3 regions of the Trichococcus sp. genome follow, and region 1 is predicted to be linked to each of the others. Evidence: a T-box and tRNA genes for the amino acid it is inferred to sense, from the RefSeq annotation. Region 1 holds a T-box; the other regions hold tRNA genes.
The links. The T-box of region 1 lies ahead of argS (arginine--tRNA ligase). A T-box ahead of a tRNA ligase gene usually reads a tRNA of that ligase, here a tRNA-Arg.

Region 1 (8,061 bases):
AGTCAAAGTGTATATCGCTGTCAGTTTGGATGGCTACATCGCGCATTCGGACGGGAATATCGAGTGGCTAGACAGCGTCGCCAGACCGGATGAAGATTATGGTTATGCTGCTTTTATCGAAACGATCGATACAGTCATCATGGGACGGAAGACCTACGAAAAGGTGTTGTCCTTCGGTGGGGATTTCCCCCATGCAGGCAGGGATTGTTATGTCCTTTCCCGGACCGAGCGCGCTCCTGATGGTCAGGTCCGTTTTTTCAGCGGCCCGGTAGAGGAACTGTTGAACCAGTTCCGGAGCAGACCCGGCAAGGACATCTTTATCGATGGCGGTTCTGAAGCGATCGACCAGTTCCGTGAAAAAGGACTGATCGACAGTTATACCGTATCCATCCTCCCGATTCTGCTCGGCGAAGGGATTCCGCTGTTCAAAGAAAGCAAGAAGGAGCTGCCTTTGAAACTGGTGAAAGCAATCCCGTTCGATTCCGGTTTGGTGCAGCTCACCTACGAACCGATCGACGAATAAGAACTCAAACGCTCAAACATACTTGCTGCCTTCACGGATGCTCAGGTTGGACAGGCCGTCCTCATGGGCGGAAAGGAAGGCGCGCACCCAATCGGGATTCGTTTTGCTGAAGTCGCGCAGGCTCCAACCGATGGCTTTATTGATGAAGAATTCCTTTTGATTCAGGTTATTCTTGATGATTTCAGCCAGCAGGGAGGTATCAGTCTTTTCCTTGAAACCGAGCTGGTGATCGATGGCGACGCGCCGCAGCCAGATGTTGTCTTCAACGCTCCATTCCAGCAAAATCGGCTTGCATTCCGGATAACGTTGGACAATCGATCCAACAACTCCATCTAAACCATCTACGGTATCCCACCAAGATTTTGTCTGGATATATTGCTTCAGTTTCGGTAAGTCTTCCGGACTGAGGAGATTTTGGATCGCCAAAAGATAATCGACGCCTGCATACTGGAATTCACGTTCATCTCGCTCGAAGCACAAATCGACGAAATCGAAGTCGACGTTTTTATCTTTTTTTGCAGTCGTAAGAAATTTTTTATAGGCTGCTTTCCGCGGACCCGTTGAAATACCCAGGAACGGGAATTGATTCCGCATATAGGCCGACATCTGGGGGGCGCGTGCTTCATCGCGCAAGGCCAGCAAAGATTCAAAAATGCCATCATACCACATGGTGTTAACCTGCCTTTCTTAGGGGGATGCAATTCATAAGTCATTCATCATGATTACTTTAGAATAGTTTCCGGGAAAGTGCAATCATGACCCAAAGGAGGATACTATGGAAAAAAACAGAAAGTTCAACTGGACACGTAACGTGCTGATCGGAGTCGCTTTGCTGATAGCAATTGTGGCAGGTACTTTCTTTTGGTACGTAAACGATTACTATGAAGCGACAGCGATTGCGATTGAAGCGCTGCAGTCGGATGGAACGGTCACCGTTAGCGAAACCGATGACACGATTACCTTTGCGCCGAGTGGAGTAAATCCGGAGGAAGGCATCATCTTTTATCCGGGCGGAAAAGTAGAAGCAGAAGCCTATGCGCCTTTGTTGCGCAGCTTGGCCGATGTGGACTTGTTGGTGGTTATTGCCAAAATGCCTTTCCATTTGGCGGTCTTTGATGCGGACGCGGCGGAAGCGATCATGGCACAGGACGAAAAAGTTGAAGATTGGTATCTCGCCGGTCATTCCCTTGGCGGGGTCATGGCTGCCGGTTTTGCGGCTGACCAAGCTGATGCAGTCGCCGGCCTGATTCTCTTGGCAGCCTATCCGGCAAGTGACTTGAACGATGCGCCGTTTCCGGTCCTTTCCATCTATGGTTCGGAAGATGGAGTTCTGAACCGGGAAAGCTACAAAGAAGCGCAAGGGAAGCTGCCGGTTGACTATACGGAAATCGTGCTGGATGGGGGAAATCACGGCCAATTCGGCGATTATGGCTTGCAGAAGGGCGATGGGACGGCATCCATCAGCGCCGAACAGCAGCACCAACAGACGGTTGAAGCCATCACAGCATTCATCGAAAACAACCGCCAGTACTAGTGCAGCGGATCCAAAAATAAGTCTGATTACATGAAGGGAAGAAGAACATGACAGAAATAACGATGGCGAAAATGAGCCAATTATCAGAAACACAAAAAGAAGAGGTCAAAAAAATTTTCGTTTCCAGCTACTATAAGGATATGAAGGTGCTGCATCGCGATACTGAGCGCTTACTTGGCGGATTCCGCAGACTGCTGCAGGAGGACCTGATCCGGGTCGCGATGGACGGCGAGCGACCAGTCGCGATGGTGGGTTGTTCGACCAACCAGCGCCGTGCCATGGAAGTGAATAAAGAGGATTTTTTGGCTAATTTCGGGTTCATCTGGGGACACGTCGGTTATTTCAGTTTTCGCAAAGAATACGGCGAGCCACTGGCCATCGACGATGACACGCTCTATTTTGAATGCGTGGCGACGAATGAGGCAGACCGGCGTCAAGGAGTTGCCGGACAGATGCTGCTCAATCTGATCGAAACGGAACCTTACGAAACCTTCGCCTTGGATGTCGTCGACAGTAACGGACGGGCTCAAAGTGTTTACGAAAGGATTGGCTTCCGCGAAGTGCATCGCAAAAAATCCTGGATCGGAAAAATTTTCATGGATTACTCGGAAAGCATCTGGATGAGCCGTCCGAAGCATTTGCCGAATCCATCGGAATGATGAGGAAGTCAAAAATTCAATTAGACAAACAGGGCCGGCTTTGATATAGTAATACAGATAGTAATCACATTCATTGATGAAGAAAGTACTTCGAGCAATGTTCACAGCGAGCGGGGAAGGTGGAAGCCCGCAACGGAGTGAAGAAGGAAACGCACTTCAGAGAAAATGACTTGAAAACAGGCGCGGTCCTCTGTTCAACGGACGGATCGGGAAAGAGTCTGCGAGTAGCGTCGTTCGGTTTAGCCCCGTTAACGGTTCAAAAGGATAAACTAATCAGAGCCCATCTGTGTTGCTTTATCGAATTAGAGTGGTACCACGGATGTTCGTCTCTATTTTGCCAGGGCAGAATAGGGGCTTTTTTTATCGTTATCGCAGATTTGCAGTACCTACTGGAAGATAAGTGATCCATTCACCTTGTGGATAGGCAGAGGCATATAATAAAGGAGCAGAAAAATATGGACTATAAAAAGATTGTTGCTGAAGAGATTCAAAAGCTGGTATCGGAGCATTTAACTTACGACCAAGTGTACCAATTGCTGGAAGTACCTAAATATACAGAACACGGGGACGTTGCATTTCCGGCATTCGCACTGGCGAAAGCACTGCGCAAAGCACCGCAAGCAATCGCGGGAGATTTGGCGGCACAACTGAACCATCCTTACATTGCGAAGGTAGAAGCAGTAGGCCCGTACGTCAACCTTTTCCTTGAAAAAGCAGCCGTTACAAATGCAGTCCTGCATGAAATTGCTGCCGAGAAGCATGCATTCGGAACAGCCGATATCGGCAAAGGCGGCAATGTTCCGATCGATATGTCCTCGCCGAATATCGCGAAACCGATCTCGATGGGCCATTTGCGTTCAACAGTAATCGGAAATTCTTTGGCCAATATCATGAAGAAAGTCGGCTTCAACCCAATCAAAATTAACCACTTGGGCGACTGGGGAACCCAATTCGGCAAGCTGATCGTGGCCTACAAATTGTGGGGCAACGAAGAGAAAGTCAAAGCTGAACCGATCAATGAATTGCTGACTCTTTACGTGCGTTTCCATTCAGAAGCAGAAACAGACGATACTTTGAACGACGAAGCCCGCGCTTGGTTCAAGAAATTGGAAGACGGCGATGCAGAAGCTATGCATCTTTGGGAGTGGTTCCGCTCCGAATCGCTGCAGGAATTCATGAAAATCTATGATATGTTGGGAATCACGTTCGATTCCTTCAACGGCGAAGCTTTCTACAACGACAAGATGGATGAAGTCGTTGAGCTGCTGGACAAAGCCGGCATCCTGACCCAGGACCGCGGTGCAACCATCGTCGATCTGGAAAAATACAATCTGAATCCGGCTTTGATCAAGAAATCGGACGGCGCAACGCTGTACATCACCCGCGACTTGGCTGCGGCGATCTACCGCAAACGCAACTATGATTTTGCGATGTCCTTGTACGCAGTCGGCAATGAGCAAAGCAACCATTTCAAACAACTGAAAGCCGTTCTGAAAGAACTCGGCTATGATTGGGCAGAAAACATGCACCACATCCCATTCGGTCTGATCACACAAGGCGGCAAAAAATTGTCGACGCGCCAAGGGAAAGTCATCCTACTTGAGGAAGTCCTGAATGAAGCGACCGAGCTTTCCTTGAAACAGATCAACGAGAAGAATCCGACATTGGAAAATAAAGAAGAAGTCGCCAAAGCAGTCGGCATCGGTGCCGTCGTTTTCCACGACCTGAAAAATGACCGTCTGAACAATTTCGACTTCGATTTGGAAGAAGTCGTGCAATTCGAAGGCGAAACAGGCCCATACGTACAATATACAAACGCACGTGGCTTGAGCATCCTGCGCAAAGCGGCAGTTGAACTGGACACGACCGAAGCTGCTGATCTTGGTTTGGATGATGCGTACGCATGGGAAGTCGTGAAACTGTTGAATAGTTTCCCTGAAATCATCCAACAAGCCTACGAAAAATTCGAGCCATCCGTGATCGCGAAATACACGCTCCACTTGTCCCAAGCATTCAATAAATACTACGGCAACACAAAAGTGCTGGTAGAAGACGACCAACGCAATGCCCGCTTGGCATTAGTCCAATCCGTAGCCACAATCCTGCAAGAAGGCCTAAGACTCCTAGGAGTCCAATCCCCAGAAAAAATGTAGGATACGATGAATTGCGGTAGGGGGTGAGCACTAAGGGGACAAACACAAAGCGGACGTTTTTTGTCCGCGTGGGGTTGTCAACTTAGGCGGAACCCCCTGCAATTCAGAGTTCGACTAAGTAGAGCGAGATGAATCCCGCTCTAGGAATCGAGCACTAACGAAATTTAGGAACAGCCAGCCCGGTTTTGGCTGGATGGGCCTAAATAGCGTTAGGCGGAGATTACTGGGATTCAGAACGCGTTTGCGTAGGATACGATGAATTGCGGTAGGGGGTGAGCACTAAGAGGACATTACGAGAACGGCCGCTTTTTGGCCGTGACGTAATGTCAACTTAGGCGGAACCCCCTGCAATTCAGAGTTCGACTATGTAGAGCGAGATGAAAACCAAAACCGCCTAAAATTATGCACATAGTTTTAGGTTTTTTGAATTTTTCGAAACAAAAACAACAGAAGGAAGGGATAACCTGTGGATATCTACAGGAAGCTCATGGCTGATGAACGCGTAGTCTACCTAATGAAAGGAACACTTGTAGGTTTATCAGCCGGCTTTATTGTCAGCCTTTTCAGGTTAGGAATAGAATTTATTTTAGAAAGCGTAGTCGAAAGCTATCATTATATGCAGGAACAACCAATCTGGCTTATTCCTTGGGTGTTTTTTTCATTGGCAGCCGCGCTAATCGTAGGAAAACTTGTCAAAAGCGAACCCAACATCAAGGGCAGCGGCATTCCGCAAGTGGAGGGGCAAGTACAAGGAATTATTAGCCTTAACTGGTGGCCGGTGCTCTGGAAAAAATTTATCGGGGGTCTGCTGGCGATCGGCTCCGGCCTTTTCTTGGGCAGAGAGGGCCCTTCCATCCAATTGGGATCCGCAGTGGGACAAGGTGTCAGCAGTCTCACAAAAGGGGATGATGTCGAGGAGAAAATTTTGCTTTCGAGCGGTGCCGGCGCTGGTTTGGCTGCAGCTTTCAATGCTCCTTTGGCTGGCTTGATGTTTGTCCTCGAGGAAGTCCACCATAATTTTTCCCCTTTGCTTGCCATCACTACTTTCTCCTCCGCGCTTGTGGCAAATTTCGTGTCCTTGAACATCTTCGGTTTGACCCCAGCGCTGAACATCGGCATGATGAACACAATCCCGATCGCCTACTATGGCTTGGTCATTGGGTTGGGTATCTTTTTGGGATTGAATGGCTGGCTCTACACAAAAGTGGTCTTGTTATTGCCGAAACTGTACAGCAAGCTTCCATTCATCTCGGATAGTTATAACGCAATCTTGCCATTCGTTCTGGTCATCCCGATCGGCTATTTTCTTCCCCAAGTCATCGGAGGAGGCAGCGAGCTGATTCTGCATTTGAGCAATTGGCAACTCTCCTTGGGGATGTTGATTGGTTTATGGGTTTTGCGTTTTGTATTTTCGATGGCCTCCTACGGTGCGAACGTTCCTGGAGGCATCTTTCTGCCGATCTTATCGTTGGGGGCAATCTTAGGCGCCATCTACGGAAAAGCGGCTTTGGCTCTGATTTCGTTCGATCCGCAATATTTGCCGCATTTCATCATTTTTGCGATGGCGGGTTATTTCACAGCAATCGGAAAAGCACCTTTGACTGCCATCATTTTGGTGACGGAGATGGTCGGCGGGATGAATCAGTTGATGCCTCTAGCCATTTGTTCATTCAGCGCCTTTGTCACCGCCGATTTGTTGGGGGTGGACCCCATCTACGAAAGCCTTTTGGAAAGGCTAATCGCTTCGCATGATAGCAGGCGCAACGGCAAAAAATATCTGTTTGATCTACCGGTCAGAGCCGAAAGTCATTTTTCAGGAAAAAAAATCCGTGAGGTACGGTGGCCTGAGGATGTATTGGTGACATCGATCCGCAGAGGCCAACAGAATGTGGTGGCAACCGGGAAAACCGTTATGCATACGGGAGATGTGCTGCATGTCTTAACGGATCAGGGACTGGCCAAGACTGTTCAAGAAGAACTGAGGCAATTGGAAAAGAGGCAACTTTTCAACACTTGATGCATCAAGACGTTTTTTTTCTGAAAAGTGTGCTATCCTTATATTGAAGTTTTCTAAAGTCGGTGTAGCATAAGCTTTGATAGAGGGGGTTCTGTAAATGGGAAGAATTTCAGAAATCACATTGACCAATCAGCCGGAGCAGCGCATCATTTCCATCAAAACGGAAACGACGCTGAAAAATATGCAAATGAAGATAGAAGACTGCCGGGAAAAAATCCTGACCTATCTGAATTTGTTGGAAGAACTGCCTTCAGGTCCCTGTTTCACGATTTATTACTCATTCACGAAACAAAATGTTGAAATCGAGGTAGGTTATCCAATCGCAAAAATGCTGCCCTCGCAGGATGATATCCGCATGTCCGTCATTCCGGCAGGGAAACGCGTATCCTGCCTGCATATCGGTCCCTATAATGAAATTCCGAAAATTTACCAGGAAATGGATCAGTGGCTGGAGTTCCATGATTTCGAAACGAATGGCATCTCTTATGAGACCTACTACAATGGCGAAGGTTACACTCCACAGGAGTACTTGACCAAAATCGAATTGCCCATCCAAGAGGCAGATGAAAAATTAAAAATTATAGCTACAAAAAGGCGAGCCGTCGAATAGACGGCTCCACTTTTTTGGAAAGGAAACAATATGCAACAAAATAAACAGCCAGCAATGGCAGAAAACAAGATGGGTGTCATGCCCGTAAACAAATTATTGATCTCCATGTCCGTTCCGATGATGATCTCCATGTTGGTGCAAGCTTTATACAATGTCGTCGACAGCATCTTTGTGGCCCAGATCAGCGAAAAAGCCCTGACTGCCGTATCATTGGCCTTCCCGGTGCAGAACTTGATGATCGCTTTGGCGGTCGGGACCGGAGTCGGGATCAATGCGTTGGTTTCCAGACGCCTCGGCGAAAAAAATTACGAGGCCGCAAACAGCACGGCCGATAACGGTATTTTCCTGAATGCTGTGCATTTCCTGCTGTTTTTGGCGTTGGGCCTATTCTTCATTCCGCTCTATTTCTCCTTTCAGACGAAGGATGCAGAAATCATCGCCTACGGAATCGACTACCTGCAAGTAATCAGCGTCTTCTCATTCGGGATTTTTATGCAGGTCAGCATGGAACGCTTGCTTCAATCGACCGGCAGAACGTTGTACACGATGACGACCCAAGCAACCG
Region 2 (8,061 bases), on a different contig from region 1:
CCGTCAGCGGCGCCCGGAAACGATCGGGTGCCGCTGACGGCTGCGTATTTTAACTAAATCAGAAGAAAAACATTTCGGGTTTTGGGTGCGCTTTCAAAACGGGGTTCGAGTATTGCCTAAACAGATCCAAATATTCGGGAAGAGGCAGTTATAAAAATATTAAGTATATATTGCGTAAAAAACAATAGTTTGACCTTTCCCGATACATGGCAACATTTTTGGTAATTCTGTATAAAGTTTGTGCGCTTTTTCCCAAAAAGACCGTCAAGATGCGACAAAAATAGGGTAATCCCGCAAAATACAATATTGTATTTTTTCTCGCGCGAATATAAGGAAGTTGAGCTTCCTTCAGTCATTCGGATAATATTCTGGTTGGTGTTTTCCTAACTATGCAGTAAGTAAATTTGATAAACTAATCAAATTTTGTTGCCACAGCAATGTTTAGTTTTGCTTGTTATTTCATAGTGTTCAATATTGGCTGAAATTTCGTTGTTTTTTGGACATTAAAAAACAAATAGAAAAGATCGCGTAGTGGTGCTATACTTACCTTAGTAAGAGAGCTCTTACTTTTGGAAACAACTTTTGTTTGAATCGCAATGGTACAACGTCAATTGTACAACATATTTTAAGCAATCGCTGGAGGTAGGTTTATATCAACCGATCACTAAAGGAGCAGCCTGAAGTCTCTTTTCTGTCTATCCAGTAGCCGAAAGCCTCCCCGCAGTACCCCATCCCGTTTTAATAATTGATCGCAATACATACTTCACCTTTTTGAATGAACGAATATGAATTCCTCGCTACACTTTGTAGGTTTGAGCTGATGGGCTTAGCGGAAAAGACGCTGAAGGAATTAAACAGCTGCGAACAGTCTGGGGCCGGAGTCCGAATCCGGCCCCAGACTGTTTTACCCGTAGTTACTATATTTTATGGGTTTGCCGGAAAAATAAGTGGATAAATCAACTGCTTTAGGCAGTAGGCAGGTTAGGACACGCGTCCTGACCTGCTTTTCCTTTTTCCGGGAAGTCCGATGTTGCCTGTATTAGATTTGTAAGTAAAAGTTTGTTGAATAACTTTACTTATCCCATAAACCAAAGCATATTAGTGGAATATTTTGCTGGTGCTTTTGCTACTTGTTCATGTTGAACATCTTTATTGGCATCAGCAGTTGTTTCCTTTACAATAAAACCAGTACTACCGATAATTCCTAAAACCAAGGACAAAACCATAAATTTTTTCATGACAGCTACCCCGTTTCTACAAAATATTTTCTTTCATAGTCACATTATAAATGAGAAAAATGCATTTTGAACCAATTAGTCGTATAATACTATAAAAAAGGAAGGTGGAAATATGGCGAAAGACTTTGGCGACGTCCTGAAAGAGATCAGGATAGATAGAGGATATTCCCAACAATACGTGGCAGAAGGCATAATGGGGCAGTCTGCCTACTCAAAAGTAGAAAGAAACGAAATAGAACCGACTTTTCGAAAATGGTTGGCAATCCTGGAAAAACTGAATATTTCGGTGGATGAGTTCCGTTACATTCTGAATAAGGAAAGTTTGACCACAAAGGAAAAAATAATCAATGAATTTTTATCGGTGAATTTTAATCATTTTGATGATCTGAAGTTGCTTCGGGATGAGATAAGTGCCTATTTACAAGAAGATGAAGACTATTTGATAAGAGACCTTTTTTATGCATGCGAAAGCCTAATCATTTTGAATACAACCCAAAATGTTGAGGAGGCACAATTCTTTGCCAAAAAAATTTGGGAGCGTATGGATAAATTTGATAAGTGGTATTTATTGGATATCCGCTTGATAAACTACATTCTGTTTATTTTCCCGAGTGAGGTTGCCGTGAACATTGGTAAAAGAGTAAGCAAACAATTGGAACCTTACCACAGTATGAAGGAAGCTGAAGTTACTTTGGTCAATGTGAATATTAATTTGGCTATCTTGCTGATCTATAATCAACAATATTCTGAAGCGCTCGACTACTTGGAAAAAGTGATACCTTTATGCAAAAAATATCAAAAGTACAACCAACTGGCGATTGCTTATTCCAGAAAAGGGATTATCCTGCAAAAAACGGCAGAATCAAAAGAAAGCTCCGAGTACATCGAGAAGGCTTACGCCATATTACATGCCATCGAAGACACAAAACTGTTGGGCGAATTAGAAAAGGAACTTGCATATTATTTGGAAGAGGGATTCAAACATCCGCTACAGCTAGAGATTTCGGTACATGAATAGGGAGCTCCGCTTTAGCAAACCGAATAGGTGTTTTACCATCCGTCCAGAAACCATAAAAATCCGGCTATCCAGATCAAATGGGTAGCCGGATTTTTTTGCTTCCGATCCGCCAGCTTCGCTATCTTCCATTAAGAATTGATCCAACACTTATACTATACGCAAAAAAATCGGATACCCGCGAAGGATATCCGATTTTTTATTGTTTGATCGGCGTCGGTCGAACGCAAAGTGAACGGTGACGAACAGCTGACGAAAGCCGAATCAGTTTGCTGAACGCAAAGCGAAGGACGACGAACAGTCGACGACCGCTGAATCAGTTTGCTGAACGCATAGTGAAGGACGCTGAACAGTCGACGAAAGCTGAATCAGTTTGCTGAACGTCAAACGAAAGACGCCGAACAGCCGACACCGCCCGCATCAGTCGGCGATTCAAGAAGAAAAGTATGCCTAACTTCCGACGACCACACTGAAGCGAAAAAAGAATCAACGCCAAAACAAACAGAACTTCCGACAACATAAAAAATTGTCGGAAGTTCGTTTTTTTTTATTCATATGACGGTCCTAAGAAGAATTGAACTTCCGACACCTCGTTTAGGAAACGAGTGCTCTATCCGCTGAGCTATAGGACCAACAGAACACTATTCATTGTATCACTTAATGCGTGCAATTTCTACATCCAGTTGAAAAAAATTCCTCGAGTCAGCAAATGTTGGCGAAAATCCAAAAAAGGCAGCCAATCAGCTGCCCTCTAAAACGTGTGCTGACTCCCAGAAATCTGTGCCTAAGCTGATTATCACATACGGACAAAAAGCGTCCGCTTAGTGTTAGTTCTCTGAATGCTCGATTTCTACCCGGGGTTCATCACATTCTGGCCTCATTCATTTTCCAACGCCTCGATGCGCGCTTCCAAATCCGAGACCGTCCCTCTAAGCTCAGCGATTTCCGCCTGCAAACTCTCAATATCGGCCGGCCGGACTTCGCCATCCGTCGTACCGCTCATTTGTTGGAAGAGCAGAGTAAGGCCAAAAATCAGTACAACGGCCCCGAAAATATACAGCCAACTCATGCTAGACGGTTTTTCCGGTTCCACCGCCTGTGAAACCTCCTCGAACTGTTCCATCCGTTTCTTTCGATCGACCACGATAAACACCCTGCTTTCGTGAAAACTTGTCCCATTCTCTACCCACATTATAGCCCATCCAAAAACAGAACGAAAGAAAAGTACCGTACCGTTACGAATTCTTAATAATGAGAAAACGGCGCCATTACCACCGGCGAAAGGACCGCTCGCCGGAGTAGGGGTTTCCGGTAATAGCTGTCCTCCTGCGAAGGAATGTTAGCCGGAGCTGGCAGATTTGCTGCATGCGCTTCTACGGAGAGCGCGTCCTCATCGGAGCTGGCGAACGTTTCCGAGCGCTAGCTCCGGCAAGCAGGGTCTTAACCGTAGGACAGGGTGTAGTGCCGTTACCTCCGGCGAAAGGGTCGCTCACCGGAGCAGTGGTTTCCGGTAATAGTCTTTCTCCTGTTAAGGAATGTTAGCCGGAGCTGGGCGTGGATGCGGAGGCTATCCTCCCGCGAACAAGCGCTGGGCGGAGGTGGCCAATCTCGGCCGAGCGCCTACTCCGGCAAGGACAACCTTTACGGGAGCTAGGACTTTTCTCCGGTGAACGGGCTTCTCACCGGAGTTGGGCTTCCGGTAATAGTCTTTCCTCCTGCGGGCGAATGTTAGCCGGAGCTAGCAGATTTGCGGCACGCTCTTCAACGGTGAGCGCGTCCTTATCGGAGCTGCCGAACGCTTACGGGCACCATCTCCGGCAAGCAGGGTCTTAACCGTAGAATAGGTTGTGGCGCCATTACCTCCGGCGAAAGCTCCACTCGCCGGAGTAGCGGTTTCCGGTAATAGCTGTCCTCCTGTGAAGGAATGTTGGCCGGAGCTGATAGCTATGCGGCACGCGCATCAACGGTGAGCGGATCCTTACCGGAGCTGACGCCTCCTCGAAGGCATCTGCTCCGGCGAACCCGCCCCCACAAACACAAAAAGCCTCCCGTCCCCGGGAGGCCAATCGATCAAACTAACAACTAACTCTTAAAACGCCCAATCCCCATTGCGGAAGATCGGCATCACCGATCCGTCCTTGCGGATTCCGTCGATATTCATATCAGCAGAGCCGATCATGAAGTCCACGTGCGTAGTCGAGCGGTTCAGGCCGGCTGCAGCCAGCTCTTCTTGGGTCATTTCGGTACCCCCAACAACACTTGATGCGTAAGCCGAGCCCAGCGCCAAGTGGTTCGAAGCATTTTCGTCGAACAGTGTGTTGAAGAAGACGATGCCGGATTGGGAAATCGGTGATGGATCCGGAACCAGGGCGACTTCGCCGAGGCTGCGGCCGCCGTCGTTTTCTTCGACCAGGCGGCGGATCGTTTCTTCGCCTTTTTCGGCGGTCACTTCGGTCACTTGGCCGCCCGCGAAGCGGAACGTCATGCCGTCGATGATGTTGCCGGCGTAGCTCAACGGTTTCGTTGATTTGACGATGCCGTCGATGCGGCGGAAATCAGGCGCGCTGAAGACTTCCTCAGTCGGCATGTTGGCGATGAACTTCTCGTTCTGCGCGTTCACGCTGCCCGCGCTTTCCCAGATGTGGTTCTCAGGCATCCCGACGATCAGATCGGTGCCGTTCGCGGCCGTGTAATGCAGCGCATCGAATTGCTCGGCGTTCAGCACATCGGCTTTCGACAGCAAGCGCGCTTCATGCGCATCCCAGGCAGCCACAGGATCGGCTTCGTAGACGCGGCAAGTCTTGAAGATTTCGTTCCACAAAGCATCGACCTGTTCCTCTTCCGTCGCCAAATCCGGGAAGACTTTGGCCGCCCATTTCGCGCCGGCTGCGGCAGCGACGGTCCAGCTCACTTTGTTGGCTTGGGTAGCGATGCGTTGCGTATCGAAGGCGACGTTGTTGGCTTTTTGGACAGCAGCCAGCTTCTTGCCGTCGACGCCGTTCAGCGCATCCGGATCGGCCGAGCGTACCGATAGGCGGCTGGCTTTCTTTTCGATCATGTCGAGACTTTCATCAATCTTGTACTGCGGAACGTTCGTCATGCGCTCTTCGGACGTGTGCAGGTAGGTTTCGCGGGTGACGAAATCGTCGGTCCACTTGACGATGACTTCCTCGGCGCCCAACGCGTAGGCTTCCTTCGTCAACAGACGCGCGAACGGTGCCTGCTCGACGTCGATGTTGACGACGATTGTGTGGCCTTTTTGCACGTTGATCCCCTTCGAGACCAACAGTTTGGCGTATTTTTGCAGATTTTCCTCGAAATTCGGTAATACCATGTGTATTCACTCCTATATTTTAAAACGTACTTGCACTATCATAGCACAACTTATCTCTAGAGAATAGATAAGTCTCCCGACTATTTGCGCTAAATTGACCCCAGAACGCAAAAAAACTCAGCCGAAGCTGAGCTTTGTCTATTTAACCTTGGGGGGATTAAACAGAAGCTGGAACCACAAGGGCTCCTGTAATTGATATAAAATCGATTACAATGACTATATTCGCATAAATACGCCGGAAATGCAATATCATTTTAAAAAATGAATAAATTTGTTGCGGAAATGGGTGGGTGCCCGTTACGCCGGAGCTGGGGCGCGCAGGATGGCTGCCACCTCCGGTAAGGTGTGGCTGGCCGGAGGAATTGCTGACCCAAACCACCCCAGCTCCGGCCAGCGTTCGCCTACAGGAGGAGAGACGATTACCGGGAACCGCAACTCCGATGAGAGATCCTTCACCGGAGAACACCAAAACCACCCCGCAGTACTGAATCCAACAATTGGGTCAAAACGTAATTTTGACCCAATTGTTGGGTTGTGCTAAAATCTAATAAACGGGTCAATTCTGAGTTTTGACCCAATTATTAGATGGAAGGGGAAGCCAAAATGTCTTCTGCATTTAAATTATCTGAATTGGAAGGCTTCTTTAAACAAAATCAGCCGGTTTCGACGCAACAACTTCTGGAATTTTACCAAACTTTTGAACCGGATATAAAAGTTACTACCTTGCGTTGGCGTATTTATCATTTGAAGCAAGCGGGCGTCATTTACACTCCGAAGAGGGGAATGTATGCTTTGCAAGGTAAAAAAGCGTTCCTGCCGGAGCAAACTGAAAAGATGCAGAATCTGGCTCAGGCAATCCAAGACAAGTATCCTTATGTCAATTTTTCCATATATCCTACGGAATGGCTGTCGGATCTCACGGAGCATGTGTACCAGTCGCGAAATATCATTTTGGAAGTGGATGCAGATGCGCAGCATTCCGTTTTTCATTTTGTGAAAGAACAGTATCCAAATGTCTATCTCAGTCCGGATAATGGGATATATGACATCTATATATCGCCCCGCGAGGAAAACATCATCGTCAATCGCCTGTATGTAGATGCCCCCCTGAATCGAGTTGAAGGCAATTACCACTTGCCGAAGCTGGAAAAACTGTTGGTCGATCTCATCATCAATGAACCCATCATATTGCCGATTGGCGAATCTGAAGTGAGAACTGTCGTCACAAATGCCCGTGAAAAATACAATATCAATTACTCCACCTTGCTGCGGTATGCAAAAAAGAGGCATATCGAAAAAAAACTGACTTCATTTGGACTAAAGGAAAGCGAGTTGCTCTGACAAATGATAACTGAAAAAAGTCTGACAGCGGATTGTGAATCTTCTTGGTAGAGACTGGCTTTGATAGTTGCTGGTTTCAAAAACAATGTAAGCGCTATTGCTTTTTGTTGATATCGTGTTATAATACAATATAAGCACAGGAATGTTACCCGTAAGGGGCATAACCTAAATTTATTTCGAGAATTTCTCGGGATGAGTTTAGGTATTTTTTTATTTTAAGGAGGAAAAAGAAATGAGAAGAGATCGATTCAGGATGGGGTTAAGTGTCGCACTGTTAAGTTTTGTGTTAAGTGGGTGTAATTCGAACGACGGAATGACAGCGGATACAAGTTCGACGGGTGACGTTCAACAAACGGAGGTTTCAGAAAAGTCTAACGAGGCAATCATTCGTGAAACGGAGTTCGGAAAGGTACAGGGGGTAAGTGAAGACGGTGTCTATAAATGGTTAGGCGTGCCTTATGGGGGAGATACCTCGGGAGAAAATCGATGGCAAGCACCGACTGATCCTGAGGAATGGTCCGATATATTGGATACAACAGAACCAGGTGATGTAGCTCTTCAACTGAGTGCTGATGGAGTAGTCGGTTCAGAAAGTGCCCTGAACTTGGATATCTACCGACCAGAAAATGAGAAGGAAGATTTACCGGTGTTGGTCTTCATACATGGCGGAAATAACCAGACTGGAAAGGCACAGGAAATCTCAGGAGCATCTTTTGCACGCAATCAGGATGCAATCGTCGTGTCCGTAAACTACCGCTTGGGTGCGTTAGGATTCAATCCACTACCCGCTTTGAAGACTGGAACAAAAGAAGAGAATTCTGGAAATTATACCATGTTGGATCTAGCAAAATCACTTGACTGGATTCGTGAAAACATCGAGAATTTCGGTGGAGACAGCAAAAACATAACGGTTTCCGGTTTTTCTGCAGGTGGTCGAGATGTGATGGCAATGTTGATTTCTCCATTATTCGAAGGTAAATTTGATAAAGCTATTTCATTTAGCGGAGGCATGACAATCGCGGATGAAGACAATAGCCAAGAAGTATTTGCGCAGGCAATTGCACCACTCGTAGTAGAAGATGGCCTGAAAGGGACTGAAGAAGAAGCCCGTGAATGGCTTCTGGAGGATAATC
Region 3 (8,061 bases), on a different contig from region 1:
TGGTCAGGTAGTGGTCATCCATGACGAGACCGTGGACCGCACGACATCCGGAAAAGGCTATGTCAAAGAGATGACGCTGAAGCAATTGAAGGAACTGGATGCCGGCAGTTGGTTCGATCCGAAATACAGCAACGCCCGTATCCCGACGCTCCAGGAGGTGTTGACCCTTTTGGCCGAGAATCACTTTACAGGCGTCCTTAATGTTGAATTGAAGACGGATGTGTTTCAATATTCCGCAATCGAAGAAAAGGTGCTTGCTTTGGCAGAGCCTTATCTTGCCCAATTTTCGGTCATCTACTCCAGTTTCCATTACGAAACCTTGAAAAAAATCAAGGAGTTGCGCCAAGACTCGAAAATTGCCCTGCTTTTCAGTAAGAAAGGCAAGCAACGACTGGATCTAGGTGAAGGAATTGCTGTGGAAGGTTGGCATCCAAAATTCTCGATTCTGCGCAGTCTGCCCCCTTTCGAACAATCAAAGATTCCGCTACGCGTTTGGACGGTGAATCGAAAGGTCGAAATGCAGGTTTGTCTGCGCAAAAATATCGATTCGATGATCACGGATTATCCGGAACGCGCACTGCAGATGAGAAAGGTGATTCAGGGTGTCTGAAACAAAGAAAAATTTAGAGAAAATCATGGTCATTGTCGGACCGACAGCAGTGGGGAAAACCGCACTGAGCATCCGACTGGCAAAAAAATATAACGGTGAAATCATCAATGGCGATTCCATGCAAGTGTACGCAGGGTTGGACATCGGTACGGCTAAAGTGACCGAGGAAGAGGCTGAAGGCATCCCGCACCATCTTTTGGATATCATTCCAGTGGAGCAGGATTACACGGCGTCCGATTTCAAAAGGGACGCCAGACAAGCAATCGAGTCGATCCTGGCCAGAGGCAAGCTACCGATCGTTGTCGGAGGTTCGGGACTTTATATAGAAGGACTATTGTTTGATATGCAGTTTGGCGGGGTGGCTGCCGAAAATCCTGACTACCGGAAACAACTGGAGGCTGAGTTGGAGCGGACTGATGCCATGTGCATATGGAAACAATTGCAGGCGAAGGATCCCAAAGCAGCTGAACAGATCCATCCGAACAACAGCAGAAGGGTGATCCGCGCTTTGGAAGTGATCCACTTCAGCGGAAAGCGTTTCTCGGATCAGGCAGATCGGGAGACAGCTCCACATTATGACGCCTTGCTGATTGGGCTTGACACCGATCGCGGTATCCTTTACGATCGCATCAACAGACGGGTGGATCTGATGACTGATAAGGGTCTGGTTGAAGAAGCTAAAGCTCTTTTTGACAGGAAACTGCCCGTCAAGACGCAAGCGACAAGAGGCATCGGCTACAAAGAATGGTTCGGTTATTTCAATGGTGAAATCACATATGAAGAAGCCACAGAAATGCTGAAGCAAAATTCCAGACGCTATGCCAAACGGCAGTTGACCTGGTTTCGAAACAGAATGAGCGGCATCCATTGGTTTGATTTGGTTCGGAACAGCCATGATATGCAGAAAATCGAAGATTTAGTCGAGGCGTTCTTAGCCTGATGGATGATAAAGAACGTATAAAGAAAGTTGGAAATTCTATGGAAAATACGAAAGAAAAAGTAATTTTGGTTAACGTTCAGACGAATCAAACAGATGAAGCCTTTGAATATGAGCTGAGAGAACTGGCTGAATTGACCGAAACCGCATTAGGGGAAGTTGTCGGCGTATTGACCCAAAAGAGGGAACGTAAGGATTCGCGCACTGTCATCGGCAAAGGGAAAGTGGAAGAGCTAGTGAATTTGTGTGCAGAATTAGAAGCAGATACCGTCATTTTCCAACAGGAGCTTTCTTCCAAGCAAATGCGCAACATCCAAGAAACTGTCGATTGCAAAGTCATCGATCGTGTTCAACTGATATTGGATATCTTTGCAATGCGCGCACGCAGTAAAGAAGGGAAACTTCAGGTAGCCTTGGCGCAGTTGAGTTATCTGTTGCCGCGTTTGATGGGTCAAGGCGTTAATTTATCCCGTCTAGGCGGTGGAATAGGAACAAGAGGACCGGGTGAGACAAAACTCGAGACCGACCGTAGACATATACACAGTCAGATGCAGGAAATCAAAAAGACATTGGAAGAAACAGAACTTCACCGTCAAAGGGCAAGAGAAAAGCGCCATGCCAGCGAAGTTTTCCAAATCGGCTTGATTGGTTACACGAATGCAGGCAAATCGACGGTCATTAACCGCTTGACTGATGCAGCAACGTTGGAAGAAGATAAATTGTTTGCAACGCTGGATCCTTTGACAAGGAAGCTGACATTGCCTAATCAATTCCAGGCAACTATAACCGACACTGTAGGTTTTATCCAGGACCTTCCGACACAGTTGATCCATGCTTTCCATTCAACGTTGGAGGAGAGCCGCAATATGGATGTATTTTTGCATGTAGTGGATGCTTCGACTTCCTTCATCGATCAGCATGAGAAGACCGTCTTGGCATTGTTGAAGGATTTGGACATGGATAAGACACCTATGTTGACGATCTACAACAAACGGGATCTTGCAAGCCCGGATTTCCAGCCGAGACTCTTCCCGAACATCGTAATTTCTGCCCTTGAAGATGACGACATCAACCGATTGAAGGACTTCATCTGGGATGAAATCGCCAAAATGTTGGTTCCGTATACAAAGGACATTGATGCAAGCGGCCCTGAAGCCCGGACGATGAATAAGATGCAGCAAGAGACCTTTGTGGAATCCATTGAGTACATAGAGGAAACAAACGCATATCGCTTAAGAGGATATGCTAAAACGAATTCAAAGTGGTTAGGAGACAAAGTAACTGATGCAAGTGACGAATAAAGAAGAACTACTGGCGGATCTGGTCGTTAAAGTGGACAACAAAATCCAGCCCGTGTTTAAAGAAATACAGGAGAAGGCTTTATTTAATCAAGGCAAGGTGCTTGAGGCTTTCCGGAAGCACCGCGTCAGCGATTACCATTTTAATCCTAGCACAGGCTATGGCTATGATGACGACGGCCGCGATACGCTCGAGAAAGTCTATGCAGAGATTTTTCAGGCTGAAGCCGCTTTGGTCAGGCCGCAAATCATTTCCGGAACACACGCTATTTCGACTGCGCTCTTCGGAGTCTTGCGTCCCGGCGATGAATTGATCTACGTAACCGGAACGCCATACGATACGTTGTTGGACATCGTTGGTTTGACCGGAAACGGAATCGGCTCCCTAAAAGAGTTCAACATCGCTTATCAGCATATCGATCTGCTTGCGGACGGCAAAGTGGATATTCCGAGTGTTCTTAGAAAAATCAGTACAAAAACAAAAATAATCGCGATACAACGCTCACGTGGCTATGCAGCCAGACCTTCCTTTACAATAAACGAAATTAAGGAGATGATTGCGGCAATCCGACCGCACGTTGGTCCGGAAGTTGTCTTTTTTGTCGACAACTGTTATGGCGAGTTCGTCGAAACACTTGAGCCGATTGAAGTCGGAGCGGATCTGATTGCCGGTTCCCTCATCAAAAACCCGGGCGGCGGCATCGTGAAGATGGGTGGTTACCTCGCTGGCAGAGAGGACCTGATTGAACGGTGTGCATACCGACTGACAACTCCCGGTATCGGTCGTGAAGCAGGCGCCTCACTCTACAGCCTTTTGGAGATGTATCAAGGCTTATTTTTGGCGCCCCATGTTGTCGGCGAAGCGGTGAAAGGTGCTGTCTATACAGCAGGATTATTGGAGGAGTGCAACGTACCGTCTACCCCTGCTTGGGACAGCCCCCGCACTGATTTGATCCAGATGGTCGCATTACCGAGCAAGGAAGCGATGATTGCTTTTGCCCAGACGATCCAGAAATATTCGCCGGTTAACGCAGCAGTCAAACCGATTCCGGCCTATATGCCCGGTTATGAAGATGATGTCATCATGGCTGCCGGAACCTTCATTCAGGGCGCAAGCCTGGAATTGACGGCAGACGGGCCGATCAGACCGCCTTATCTCTTGTATGTGCAAGGCGGACTGACCTACGAGCATGTCAAATTGGCAGTCACTGCAGCCGTGAAGGATACGTTCTTCGCAGAATGATTTGTGATTTCAGGTTGAGTCAAATCTGTACTCAGCCTGAAAATCACTTTTTTTTTTACATAAGGAGCTCACCTGCAGGAAAACCTCGAAACCTTCCTACGAAATAGTATTGACTTTAAGCTGGTCATCGCCTATAATATTAAATGTTGTGAGTCGTTTTGAGGACTCAAAATTTTGTCTCAATAGCTCAGCCGGATAGAGCATTCGCCTTCTAAGCGAACGGTCGGGAGTTCGAATCTCTCTTGAGACGTCCTATCTGTTTTCAGGATCAAATGTCCTTGTCAGAGAAGGGGTTACATCCGTTGTGAAGCGGGTGTGACGCTTTTTTTCTCGGCACAGAGCGATGTTCAGTGCTGAAGATGGATAGCAAAACATAATTATCTATTTGTTGCAGCAGTGAAATTTTTTTGTGGAAATAGTCAAAATTATGGTGACTATTTAAACGGATTGCTGTATAATCATTTCTTGTGGCACTGGTTTGAAACTTCTTCAAATTTGTTTGGCCGAATAATCATTTTGTCTCAATAGCTCAGCCGGATAGAGCATTCGCCTTCTAAGCGAACGGTCGGGAGTTCGAATCTCTCTTGAGACGTCTAAAAATAATTGAAAAGACCGCTGCAAGGACTATTATCCTTGCAGCGGTCTTTTTCTGTAGAATGGCTTGTAAGATATCCGGAAATCAATCCAGATATTCAAAGATATTTTTTGTCGTCTCGTCGAAAAGAACCTCATGCGAATCGCTGTTATCAATTTTTTTCAGCGGAAAGTTGGTGCGATAGATGCTTTGGTCAGGGAACTGCTCCAAATAGATGACAAAATTTTTGGGATAAAAACTTACCATTTTCGTGAATACATGATCCTGGTCGATGATGACAGTCTTCACTTCAGACATGTTTTTTACCCAGTAGGTATCGACATTGAAATATTCTCCTGGGTGCACCGTGTATTCATATTTCAGTATCGTAATCAGATCATTCAACATCATAAATCCCTCCTAAACAGAATGTTAAAATCTTCACATCCTTATTATACCTCATACTGAACAGATAATTAATACCTATTTAGAATGAAATTGCGGACAGCTGTCAATAAAATGAAAGATATGTTTCGATGTTAAAGGCAATAATTGGAAAAATAGGCTAAATGATGAAAAGTGTGGTATACTACTACTTGTAAGTGTGTTGTAGTTCCTGGTTCTTAAAAGTGAGGCGATAATGGAGATGGTACGAAATATTACTGATGAAACAAAAACCATGATTGAGAGCGAATTACGTAAGGGCACGAGCAACTCACGTATTGCGAATCTGCTTGGCGTATCGTATGAGCAGGCTTTGGAAGTCGTCGAAGCCATCAAGGAATCTATACGACCTGAAATCGGTGACGAAATAAAATTTACCTTCCGCAAGCAGGAAATGGTAGGAGTAATCCGGAAATTATTGACAAATAGCGCCGTCGTAGAGATCTACTGGGATTTGTCCTCCGGCACGATGAAAGACATCTGCGAGGATAAAACAATCGTAAATTTCAAAGACATTGAAGAATTTGTTAAAGTTGATTAATACATATATGCAAAAGAAGCGGCCCTCATCGTCGCTTCTTTTTGTTGTGGCATGCCATATCAAGCAAGCTGGTTATCCTGCAGTTCAACGTAACCGTTTTAAATGTAGCAGGGATTCAATGAATCTTGCAGCACCGGAAGAGATAACGGAAGATATAAAAGAAAAATTATTATCGAAATGCTTGACAGGTTGTATAAAAATTTATATAGTTTGATAGTCGAAAGGTTTGAACATCAAACTATTTTGACCTTCAAGCGCATGTGGTTTGATTGGGCATCGAAAGGAGGAGAGCTATCTTTGGATCATTCCATAGATAAAATTAACTCATATCTCGTAGCAGTCTTCAGTGAAGTGTTGGATATCGAAGAGCGTGCTTTGCGTGTCAGTACGTTTTCTGATTTATCCATCAAGGAGATGCATACAGTCGAGGCAATCGGCATGTATCAAGCTCATACAACTTCTGAAGTAGCAAAAAAATTGAACATCACTGCGGGAACTTTGACGGTGGCCATAAACGCTCTGGTAAAAAAGGGGTATGTCGAACGCATTCGGATGGAGAATGACCGCAGAGTCGTAAAACTAGGATTAACCAAAAAAGGACGCTTACTGTATCGTCTTCATGATAAGTTCCATAGAGAGATGGTAAAAAATACTATTCGCGATATGGAAGATCAGGAAGTGAAAGTTTTGCTGAAAGGCCTAAACAATCTTCACGGTTTCTTATTTGGGTTAGTTCAAAATATCAAGGAACAGGGTTGATGAAATTGGGTTCAAAGATTAGCGCAACAGGTCACTATCTTCCTGAACAGGTCATCTCAAACGAGGATCTGTCTAAAATCATGGACACAAGTGATGAGTGGATCAGCAAAAGGACAGGCATCCGCAGCCGACACATTTCGAAGGATGAAAATACTTCCGATTTATCAAGCAAAGCGGCCGTCAAAATTTTGCAAAACGGTAAAATCACTGCAGACCAACTGGACTTCATTATCGTAGCAACAATGACGCCGGATGCTCTCAGCCCATCGACTGCTTGTTTAGTGCAAGAAAAGATAGGCGCAGTAAATGCTTTCTGTTTCGATATCAATGCAGCTTGTTCCGGCTTTGTCTACGCATTGTCTACCGGTCTCCATATGATGCAGAGCGGTCTCTATCAATATGGCATGATCATCGGTGCTGAGACAATGTCAAAAGTCGTCAACTGGGAAGACCGTTCTACGGCTGTTCTGTTTGGGGATGGCGCTGGCGGTTTGTTGTTGGAACGAACGGAAGATGATTGCTTCGTTGCAGAAGCGATCCATTCTGATGGTGGACGCCATATGGCATTAGTGGCGAACACGATGAAAGTAGAAAATCCGTATGGAGACTCCTCGCAAAAGGAACAAGCTTTCCTTACGATGGATGGCAGAGCCATCTTTGATTTTGCAATTCGCAGTGTGCCAAGCGTCATACGCGAAGTGATGGAGAAGGGAAATCTTTCTGATGGCGATCTGAAGAAGATTTTGGCTCATCAAGCAAATGTGCGCTTATTGGAGGCAATCAGCAAAAAAGTGAAATTGCCATTTTCACTGTTTGCCACAAACATTGCGGAAACGGGCAACACTTCAGCAGCAAGCATTCCGATATTGTTGGATCAGCTTGTTCAAACCAAGGAAATTCAACTCGGCACCAAAGATAAGGTGCTGATGACAGGATTTGGTGGCGGCCTCACTTGGGGAGCCATCGTAGTATCATTAAACTAAAAAAAACATATTTGGAGGAATTTATTATGACATTCGAAAAAATTCAAGCTATTATCGTGGACCAATTGGACAAAGAAGTAGAAGAAGTACAATTAGCAACTAACTTCAGAGAAGACTTAGATGCGGACAGCTTAGACTTATTCCAAATCATCAACGACATCGAAGACGAATTCGACATCAAAATCGAATCAGACGAAGGCATCAACACTGTTGAAGATTTAGTTAAATACGTTGACGCTCAATTAGCAGAATAAGCAGTAGCAGGAAAGTAGGCCTTGTATGAAATCAGAATTATGTGAATTATTAGGTATTCAATATCCCATCATTCAAGGGGCAATGGCGTGGGTAGCGGATGCTGATTTGGCAAGTGCTGTTTCCAATGCTGGTGGTTTGGGTCTTATCGGGACTGGACATGATAGTGTGGATGTAGCGAATGAGAAAATTTCGAAAATGAAAGCATTGACGGATAAGCCTTTCGGTGTAAACATCATGCTTTTGAATCCGCATGTCGATGCTATCGTAGAAGCAGTGATCGCTGCCGGCGTTAAGGTTGTCACAACCGGCGCCGGAAGTCCAGCCCGTTATATGAACCAATTCAAAGAAGCAGGCATCACCGTTATTCCGGTAGTGGCCTCCGTAGCTTTAGCGAGAAGAATGGAGAAAGATGGCGCA

Region 2: it encodes a tRNA-Arg, which carries the amino acid that the T-box ahead of argS (arginine--tRNA ligase) is inferred to sense. The anticodon was not compared.
Region 3: it encodes a tRNA-Arg, which carries the amino acid that the T-box ahead of argS (arginine--tRNA ligase) is inferred to sense. The anticodon was not compared.

What each region holds. Positions count from the first base shown of each region.
Region 1 is NZ_JBSQPW010000007.1:47,539-55,599, forward strand. It holds gene ACTCCX_RS03145 (dihydrofolate reductase family protein) at 1-523, shown strand, start outside; gene ACTCCX_RS03150 (DNA alkylation repair protein) at 536-1,192, opposite strand; gene ACTCCX_RS03155 (alpha/beta hydrolase) at 1,299-2,057, shown strand; gene ACTCCX_RS03160 (GNAT family N-acetyltransferase) at 2,105-2,716, shown strand; T-box leader at 2,781-3,050, shown strand; gene argS (arginine--tRNA ligase) at 3,172-4,869, shown strand; gene ACTCCX_RS03170 (ClC family H(+)/Cl(-) exchange transporter) at 5,357-6,886, shown strand; gene ACTCCX_RS03175 (GyrI-like domain-containing protein) at 6,984-7,496, shown strand; gene ACTCCX_RS03180 (MATE family efflux transporter) at 7,527-8,061, shown strand, end outside.
Region 2 is NZ_JBSQPW010000026.1:8,740-16,800, reverse strand. It holds gene ACTCCX_RS08490 (hypothetical protein) at 1,077-1,238, opposite strand; gene ACTCCX_RS08485 (helix-turn-helix domain-containing protein) at 1,351-2,256, shown strand; tRNA gene ACTCCX_RS08480 (tRNA-Arg) at 2,813-2,885, opposite strand; gene ACTCCX_RS08475 (hypothetical protein) at 3,131-3,445, opposite strand; gene ACTCCX_RS08470 (aminopeptidase) at 4,343-5,587, opposite strand; gene ACTCCX_RS08465 (DUF6577 family protein) at 6,191-6,928, shown strand; gene ACTCCX_RS08460 (carboxylesterase family protein) at 7,161-8,061, shown strand, end outside.
Region 3 is NZ_JBSQPW010000012.1:26,728-34,788, reverse strand. It holds gene ACTCCX_RS04865 (glycerophosphodiester phosphodiesterase) at 1-610, shown strand, start outside; gene miaA (tRNA (adenosine(37)-N6)-dimethylallyltransferase MiaA) at 636-1,550, shown strand; gene hflX (GTPase HflX) at 1,589-2,848, shown strand; gene ACTCCX_RS04850 (methionine gamma-lyase family protein) at 2,832-4,088, shown strand; tRNA gene ACTCCX_RS04845 (tRNA-Arg) at 4,265-4,338, shown strand; tRNA gene ACTCCX_RS04840 (tRNA-Arg) at 4,607-4,680, shown strand; gene ACTCCX_RS04835 (hypothetical protein) at 4,768-5,073, opposite strand; gene ACTCCX_RS04830 (hypothetical protein) at 5,309-5,647, shown strand; gene fabT (fatty acid biosynthesis transcriptional regulator FabT) at 5,945-6,406, shown strand; gene ACTCCX_RS04820 (beta-ketoacyl-ACP synthase III) at 6,406-7,389, shown strand; gene ACTCCX_RS04815 (acyl carrier protein) at 7,416-7,643, shown strand; gene fabK (enoyl-[acyl-carrier-protein] reductase FabK) at 7,669-8,061, shown strand, end outside.